Regions from separate parts of the Streptomyces sp. NPDC052012 genome, predicted to be linked through region 1. Evidence: riboswitches for the same ligand, from Rfam matches in the RefSeq annotation. Region 1 holds a riboswitch; each other region holds the start of a gene.

The links. Region 1 has a riboswitch for cyclic di-AMP ahead of AB0412_RS04220 (C40 family peptidase). Riboswitches for the same ligand answer to the same signal wherever they lie in the genome.
Region 2: linked by a shared signal. The riboswitch ahead of AB0412_RS12810 (LysM peptidoglycan-binding domain-containing M23 family metallopeptidase) and the one ahead of AB0412_RS04220 (C40 family peptidase) in region 1 are both predicted to bind cyclic di-AMP.
Region 3: linked by a shared signal. The riboswitch ahead of AB0412_RS29010 (M23 family metallopeptidase) and the one ahead of AB0412_RS04220 (C40 family peptidase) in region 1 are both predicted to bind cyclic di-AMP.

Annotation. Positions count from the first base shown of each region.
Region 1 covers NZ_JBFAXA010000002.1:115,445-118,303, reverse strand. Annotated here, with positions in the region: gene AB0412_RS04225 (hypothetical protein) at 1-308, shown strand, start outside; cyclic di-AMP (ydaO/yuaA leader) riboswitch at 633-828, shown strand; gene AB0412_RS04220 (C40 family peptidase) at 832-1,305, shown strand; gene AB0412_RS04215 (ATP-binding protein) at 1,371-1,829, opposite strand; gene AB0412_RS04210 (helix-turn-helix transcriptional regulator) at 2,041-2,859, shown strand, end outside.
Region 2 covers NZ_JBFAXA010000005.1:264,175-267,033, reverse strand. Annotated here, with positions in the region: gene AB0412_RS12815 (tyrosine-protein phosphatase) at 1-272, opposite strand, end outside; cyclic di-AMP (ydaO/yuaA leader) riboswitch at 779-936, shown strand; gene AB0412_RS12810 (LysM peptidoglycan-binding domain-containing M23 family metallopeptidase) at 941-1,870, shown strand; gene AB0412_RS12805 (SGNH/GDSL hydrolase family protein) at 2,056-2,859, shown strand, end outside.
Region 3 covers NZ_JBFAXA010000024.1:8,633-11,491, reverse strand. Annotated here, with positions in the region: gene AB0412_RS29015 (pitrilysin family protein) at 1-984, shown strand, start outside; cyclic di-AMP (ydaO/yuaA leader) riboswitch at 1,198-1,363, shown strand; gene AB0412_RS29010 (M23 family metallopeptidase) at 1,376-2,149, shown strand; gene AB0412_RS29005 (GntR family transcriptional regulator) at 2,364-2,859, shown strand, end outside.

The sequences.
Region 1 (2,859 bases):
TGCTGCCACCCGAACTCCCCCCGCTGCCCGCGCTGACGCGTGCCGAGGCCGAGTTGATCGACCGTTACCTCGAAGTCGTCGACCTGATCGGCCGGATCAATCCGGCCCACGACGGCGACACCTACCGCGGTCTGCGCGCCGCGCAGGCGTTGGTCGGCAAGGCGGTCGCGCTGCGCGACGCGCTGGCGCTGATGCACCGGCGCGGCGAGACCGAACTGCACGCCGCCACACTGGCCCGTGCGCTGCGGGTGCTGGACGGCGAACGCCGCACGGCCCGGGTCATGTTGCCCCCGATCTCCGCGGGTTGAGGCCCCCGACGAAACTGCGCGACCGACCGGAGTTGAAACGGACCAAACGGCGTACCCCCATCCGGCGTAGAAAAACCGACTTTTTTCGGGGTGCCGAGGTTGCGCATCGCACGCAAGCGGAGGCCGGAATGGAGTATTCCGCCGCTGGTCGGGGGCCCGCCGACACCCCGGCCAGCGGCTCGAACACAGGCGTGTCCACCCGAACGGGTGAGTGGTGAGTAACAACACAAATCCCCGGTTCCGTTGGGAAATCGGGCGGGCCATGAGCCAAGATCCGTGACTGACGACAAGACCCCGCCGCCGCGGCGGGGCGATCCGGGCGGACGCCGAGTCCTGCCGCCGCCCGGATGACCGGTCGACAGGAAGTGGATCGGCAGGAGTGGAGGACCCAAGCACGACGGGTCGCCGGAACCTCGACGTTCCGAGCAGCCCTTGGGGTGAAGCCGCACCCGTGCGGCCGGGCCACTTCGCCAGCCCGAATCCGACAGGTCATCCTTCACAGGCGGCTGACGAAGGGTTGCGCATGACTGCGCTCAATCGTGTCCCGTCTCTGATGGCCCGCGCCGGTACGGCCTCGGCCCTCACCCTCGCCGCCGTGGGCGGCTCGATCGTGATCCCCGGCGCCGCATCGGAGGCGTCCGCCGCGAGCCTCGGCACCAAGGCCTTGAAGATCGCGGCGTCAAAGAAGGGGTCACCTTACCAATGGGGTGCCACCGGACCTTATCGATTCGACTGCTCCGGACTCACCCTGTATTCCTTCAAGAAGGCCGGCAAGAAGCTGCCGCGCACCGCTGCCCAGCAGTACAACCGGACACGCCACATCTCCGCCTCCAACCGCAGGGCAGGGGACCTGGTGTTCTTCCACTCGGGCCGGAGCATCTACCACGTCGGCATCTACGCGGGTAAGGGCAAGATCTGGCACGCCCCCAAGACCGGGGACGTCGTACGCCTGCAGAAGATCTGGACCCGCAGCGTCTGGTACGGCCGGGTCAAGTGACCCGAAGGGGGCGGCGACGCGTCGGACGCGTCGCCGCCCCGTCCTGCCGCTTCTCCTCATGACCTTCAGGGCTCCGGCTGTCCCGCCGCCGTGACCGGTTCGACCGGGGCGGTCCATGGGAGTTCCACGGAGATGGTCTTGCCGCCCTCCCTCGTGCGGCGGACTCTCAGTCTGCCGCCGCATTCCGCGGTCAGCCAGCGGATGATGACCAGGCCGCGGCCGTTGTCCTGCTGAACCGCGGCCGGCAGCCGCTTGGGGAACCGCGGGTGGCTGTCCGTCACACCGATCCGCAGTCGTTCGTCCCGGTCGAGGACGAGGTCCACCGTGAAGGTCGGCGACTGACCGAACGTGTGCTGCACGGCGTTGGTGGCCAGTTCGGAGACGATCAGCCGGACGGTGTCCGACACTTCCGTGTCCTCGGGCATGCCCCACTCCGCCAGCGTGCCCACCACATGGGCCCGGGCCGCGGAGACCGAGGCGGGATCGCTCGGCAGAGTGACGGATGCTTCCAGGTGGTCTGCCATGGCGACGTCGTCCCTTTCCACGGGACCGCAGTCCGACACGGAGCGGATGGTTCGAGTACGGTCCCGCACTGGTGCTTCGTCGCCAGAGTGCCATCACCGCACGGCGCAGGGCAGCGATCCACCAAGATATGCATATATCTGTCGCTCAAAGCGGTGAACTCTACGACGCGAGACCGTATTTGGGCGGCTCGGAAGGAGTAAGGAGAAGCCCATGCAGCACGGTCCCGCGGTGCGCCGCCGCAAACTGGGCGCCGAACTGCGCGCGCTGCGCACCTCGGCGGGGCTCACCAGCGGCGAGGCGGCCCGGCTGGTGGGCTGGCACCAGTCCAAGGTGAGCCGCATCGAGACCGGCACGAGCGGGGTGAAACCGGCCGACGTACGGTTACTGCTCGACACCTACGGCGTGTCCGATCCGCAGTTGCGCCAGCTGCTGCTGGTGCTGGCCGGCTCCGACGACGGCGGTGGCCGGCACCACTGGTGGCACGCGTACCGCGGTGTACTGCCGCCGACGTACCGGGACTTCATCAGCCTGGAGTCCCAGGCGAGTGCCATGCGCACGCTGGAGACCACGGTGGTCCCCGGACTGCTGCAGACGCCCGAGTACGCGCGGGCGGTCACCGCGGCGGCTCTGGAAGGGGCTTCGGAGGAACGGCTGGACGCCCTGGTGGAGGTGCGGCTGGCCCGGCAGGACGTGCTGCGCGCCGATCCTCCGCTGGAGCTGAGCGCCGTCCTGGACGAGGCGGTGCTGCGCCGGGAGGTGGGCGGTCCCGGAGTGATGGCCCGTCAGCTGGAGCGGCTGATGGAGGCGGCGCGGCTTCCCCATGTCCGGTTGCAGGTGCTGCCGTTCTCGGCCGGGGCGCACATCGGCGTCACCGGCCCTTTCGTCATCTTCTCCTTTTCGCGCACTTCTGATCTGGACGTGGTTGTTCTCGACCACTTGACGAGTAGCCTCTATCTCGAGCGGAAAGAAGACCTCAGGGCGTACACGGAGGCCTTCAACGCCCTTTCGATCCACGCCCTTTCGCCCGAG
Region 2 (2,859 bases), on a different contig from region 1:
CTCAGCGGCAGGTTCACATTGCGCACGCCCGGCAGCTCGACGTCCGGCCCCTCCAGCTTCTGGTCGGCCGCGTTGCGGAAGTCGAAGATCGTGTGCAGTCCCAGCGAGGACAGGAAGGCCGCGTCCTCGGCGGTCGCGTGAGCGAGATGGCCGCTGCGGAACAGCACCCCGTGCCGGACGCGCCGGCCGTCCACGGTCGGCAGTCCACCCACATCGCGGAAGTTGCGCACTCCGGCCAGCTCGGGCTCGGTCGACGGGACGTGCTGCGTCACAGGGGCTCCTCCCACTCGGCGCCGCCGCGCGGCTCGACGGCGGGCTCGTGTCGACGATACGACATGGCTGCCCCGGGCAACGAGGAGGAGCGAACACCCCGAAACGGGCGAATTCGCATCAAGTGTCCGGGTGGATGAGTCGAGGATCCGGCGCTCCGGTGAACCGCCGGCGATTCGGTGGCTAAGGAGAGTAATAAGGCGTTCTGTCCGATTAGGGACCTTCGCCATAACGTGCCCCGAAAGAAAGGGAGATGGGGATGGGGCGCGTGAGCATCGTCATATTCGTGACGATGTGTTGTCGCCATGTTCACGTAATTCCAGCGACTGACAAGGGAATTCAGGGCTCGCGGGGAATGCGGCGCGACGCTCGGTGACGGCATTTGTTCCCGTGGATCACGGAAAAACGGCTTGGTAGGGAACCTCGTGCTTGTCCCTTTGCGTCGCGGTCGCTTACGTTCCACACCGATCCGGACGGACGCCTAATCCTGCCGCCGCCCGGAGCCCGCACACACACTGACCCGTGTTCGGCAGGAGCGGGGGACCCACAGGTACGACTGCCTGGGCCGGTCTCCGGAACAGGCTTGGGGTTAAGTCGCGTTGACACGCGGCCGGGCATCTCCAGCCCGAACCCGACAGCTCACCTCGCAGGCGCCGGAGAGGAATTCGTCATGCCCGCGAAGGGTAAGCACCGCCGTCCCAGGACGCTTCGTTTCACCCGTTCCATCGCCGTCGCCGGAACCGGTGGCGCCGCACTCGCATTGCCGCTTCTCGGTGCCACCGGTGCCCACGCCGCCGCCCCGCAGACGGCTCCGGAAAAGGCCGTTCAGTCCCTTTCCGTCGCCGGCAAGAAGGCCGACGCCAAGGAGAAGGGCGAGGGCCGCACCTACACCGTGAAGGCCGGCGACTACCTCGCCAAGATCGCCGAGACCGAGGACGTCGACGGCGGCTGGAAGAAGCTGTACGCCGACAACCGCGAGGCCGTCGGTGAGGACCCGTCGCTCATCCACCCGGGCCTGAAGCTCGCGATCGACGGCGAGGCCGCCAAGAGCGCCCCGAAGAAGTCGTCCTCCTCGCAGGCGCCCGCCGCCCCGAAGGCGCCCGCCAAGCCGGAGTCGCAGCCGTCGAAGGCCGCGCAGCCCGCCGAGCAGTCCGCCGCGAAGACGACCACCGCCGACCGGGCCGCCACCACCTCCGCCTACAGCGCCCCCGTGTCCGGCGCCGTCGGCACCGGCTACAAGGTGGCCGGCAGCATGTGGTCCAGCGGCTACCACACCGGCGTCGACTTCAGCGTCCCGACCGGCACCTCCCTCAAGTCCGTCGGCGCGGGTACCGTCGTCTCCGCCGGCTGGGCCGGTGCGTACGGCAACCAGGTCGTCATCAAGCTCAACGACGGCTACTACGCCCAGTACGCCCACCTGTCCTCGCTGTCCGTCTCCGCCGGCCAGACCGTGACCGCCGGGCAGCAGGTCGGCCTCTCCGGCTCGACCGGCAACTCGACCGGCCCGCACCTGCACTTCGAGATCCGCACCACGCCGAGCTACGGCTCCGACGTGGACCCGGTCTCCTACCTGCGCTCCAAGGGCGTCTCCCTCGGCTGACCCCCCCCGAGGCGACCTGCCTGACACGCCGCCGACGGCCGGACCCGATCCCCGGGTCCGGCCGTCGGTGTGTCCGGGGGCGTATTCCTGAGTTGGCCAATTCTTTGAGAGTGGCTTATCTCACCGACCGTCAACCCCTGCCTACGGTCGCGTAGGTCACATTCAAAGGTGAATCATGAGGGGCTGTGGCAGACGATTCGAAGAGTGACAGCGCAACAGAGATCGGGTCGTACGTGGCGGTGGGGGACAGCTTCACCGAGGGTGTCGGGGATCCCGGCCCCGACGGGGCGTTCGTCGGCTGGGCCGACCGGTTCGCCGTACTCCTCGCCGACCGCCGGCCCGAAGGTGACTTCCAATACACGAATCTCGCCGTGCGCGGCAAACTGCTCGACCAGATCGTCGCGGACCAGGTGCCCCGGGCTCTGGAACTCGCCCCCGATCTGGTCTCGTTCTGCGCCGGCGGCAACGACATCCTGCGGCCGGGCACGGATCCGGACGAGGTGGCCGAGCGTTTCGAGCGCGCGGTCGCGGAGCTGGCCGCGGTGGCCGGGACGGTGATGGTGACGACCGGGTTCGACACCCGTGGCGTGCCACTGCTCAAGCATCTGCGGGGCAAGATCGCCACGTACAACGGGCATGTGCGGGCGATCGCCGACCGGTACGGGTGCCCGGTGCTCGACCTGTGGTCGCTGAGGAGCGTGCAGGACCGCAGGGCGTGGGACACGGACCGGCTGCATCTTTCGCCCGAGGGGCACACGCGCGTGGCGCTGCGGGCCGGCCAGGTGCTGGGGCTCGACGTGCCGGCGGATCCGGAGCAGCCGTGGCCGCCGCTGCCGCCGCGGGGAACGCTGGAGGTGCGGCGGGACGACGTGCACTGGGCGCGCGAGTATCTGGTGCCGTGGATCGGGCGGCGGCTGCGCGGGGAGTCGTCCGGGGACCATGTGACGGCGAAGGGCGCTCTGTCGCCGCAGGACATCCGGACCCGGATC
Region 3 (2,859 bases), on a different contig from region 1:
GCCGACAGCGAGGTCGAACGCCTCGTCCGCAACCGCCTCGACGAGATCCCGCACGAGCTGGCCAACCCCTCCCGGCGCGCGGCCAAGGAGCTCTCCAAGGAGCTGTTCCCGGCGAACTCCCGCATGTCGCGCCCCCGCCAGGGCACCGAGGAGACGGTCGCCGGCATCGACGCCACGGCCGTACGCGCCTTCTACGACCGGTACGTCCGCCCGGCCACCGCGACCGCGGTGGTCGTCGGCGACCTCACCGGCATCGACCTGGACGCGCTGCTCGGCGACACGCTCGGCACCTGGACCGGCTCGACGGCCGAGCCGCGGCCCGTCCCGCCGGTGATCGCGGACGACACCGGCCGCGTCGTGATCGTGGACCGTCCGGGCGCCGTCCAGACGCAGCTGCTGATCGGCCGGATCGGCCCGGACCGGCACGACCGCGTGTGGCCCGCGCAGGTGCTCGGCACGTACTGCCTCGGCGGCACCCTCACCTCCCGCCTGGACCGCGTGCTGCGCGAGGAGAAGGGCTACACCTACGGCGTACGGGCGTTCACGCAGGTGCTCAGGTCCGCACCGGACGGCACGGGTGCGGCCATGCTCGCCATCAGCGGCTCCGTGGACACCCCGAACACCGGACCCGCCCTGCAGGACCTGTGGACGGTGCTGCGCACGCTCGCCGCGGAGGGGCTCACCGACGCCGAGCGGGACGTCGCCGTGCAGAATCTGGTCGGCGTGGCGCCGCTCAAGTACGAGACCGCGGCGGCCGTCGCGAGCACCCTGGCCGACCAGGTCGAACAGCACCTGCCCGACGACTACCAGGCCGAGCTGTACCGGCAGTTGGCCGCGACCGGCACGGTGGAGGCCACCGCGGCGGTCGTCAACGCCTTCCCGGTGGACCGCCTGGTGACCGTCCTCGTCGGTGACGCGGCGCAGATCAAGGCCCCGGTGGAGGCCCTCGGCATCGGTGAAGTCACCGTCGTGGCGGCCGAGTAGACGACGGGACCGGACCCGGCTCGGCACACCCGCGTGTGAGGCCCTGGTGACGCGAAAGTCACCAGGGCCTGCTTATGTCCGAATTGGGGCGGAGGTTGCCTGTCTGCCCTGTGGGATGCGCTACAAAAACCGGTATCCGTTTGGGAATTGAAAGACGCCCCGTTTAGCGTCGTCCGGGCTGTTCGTCAGGCAGTGCGCCGCACCCGCGGCACCGGACAGTCATCGCCGAGTCCCCGTACGGCGCGAGCCAGGGGAGCCGGGGACCCATACGCAGTCCCTGGGGTGAATCGGGCGCCCGCGCGCACCGCGAGGGGGTCCGTAGGAGACCTTCCTGCTCCGAACCCGTCAGCTAACCCGGTAGGCGAGAGGGAAGGAAAGGACCAGCCTGTACATGGCGTTCACCCGCGCCACGGGGAAGCACCGTCGTCCCAGCCGGATCCAGCGCGGCACCGCGCGTGCGGCGGGCGTAGCGGCCCTCACCACCACCGGCGTCGTCGGCTCTCTCGCCGCCCCCGCGCTCGCCGCCGAGCCCGCCGCCGCACAGACCGGCCTCACCCCCGTCATCACCATGGGCGACGCGGTCGCCGACCGGATCGACGCCCAGGCGGCCGCCCAGCACGAGGCCGCGCGTGAGGCCGCGGAGGCGGCCGCGCGGAAGGCCGCCGAGGAGGCGGCCCGCGAGAAGGCGGCCGAGGAGGCCGCGAAGGCCCGCGCCGAGAAGGAGCGCGCCGCGCGTGAGGCCGAGCGCAAGCGCCTGAACACCTTCGTCTCCCCGATACCCGGCTCCTACGTCTCGACCGGCTACAAGGCCGGCGGCGCCGTCTGGTCGTCCGGCAGCCACACCGGTGTCGACTTCCACGCCGCGAGCGGCACGCCCGTCCAGTCGGTCGGCACGGGCACCGTCGTGGAGGCCGGCTGGGGCGGGGCGTACGGCAACCAGGTCGTCATCAAGATGAACGACGGCACCTACACCCAGTACGGCCACCTGTCCTCCATCGGCGTCTCGGTCGGCCAGCAGGTCACCCCGGGCCAGCAGATCGGCCACTCCGGCGCCACCGGCAACGTCACCGGCGCGCATCTGCACTTCGAGGCCCGGACGAGCGCCGAGTACGGCTCCGACATCGACCCCGTCGCCTACCTCCGCGCGCACGGCGTGAACCTCTGAGGCGCGCAACGGCGTGATCCTCTGAGGACGCGCCGACCTCCCCCCCGTGGCCCCGGCTCCCCGAGCCGGGGCTTTCGGCGTCCGAAGGGGCCGGTTGTCCAAAAAACAAGTATGGATTCCGGCCCGCCGTCGGAAATTCCTCCGGATTGCAATAGAGTCACGGAACAACACGTCCATCGTCGACGTTTCACGGGGATTAAGCCGGAGGTCGGTCATGCGTATTCCCGCGCACTCGGTGTGCACGGCGATCCGGGACGACATCGTCGCCGGTGTCTACGAGCGCGGCAGCCGGCTCACCGAGGAACTCCTCGCCCGGCGCTACGGCGTCTCCCGCGTCCCCGTCCGCGAGGCGCTGCGCACCCTGGAGGCCGAGGGCTTCGTGGTGACGCGGCGGCACGCGGGCGCGTGCGTGGCGGAGCCCACCGAGCAGGAGGCCGCCGATCTGCTGGAGATGCGCCTGCTCCTGGAGCCGCTGGGCGCCGCCCGCGCCGCCCAGCGCCGCACGGACGCCCATCTGAAGGTGCTGCGCGGGCTGGTCCGCCTCGGACAGGAGCGCGCACGCCGCGGCAACAGCGACGACCTGCGCTCTCTCGGCGGCTGGTTCCACGAGACGCTCGCCCAGGCCGCCGGCAGTCCGGCCCTGACCTCGATGCTGACCCAGCTCCGGCACAAGATCGCCTGGATGTACGCGCTGGACGTGCCCTCCGACC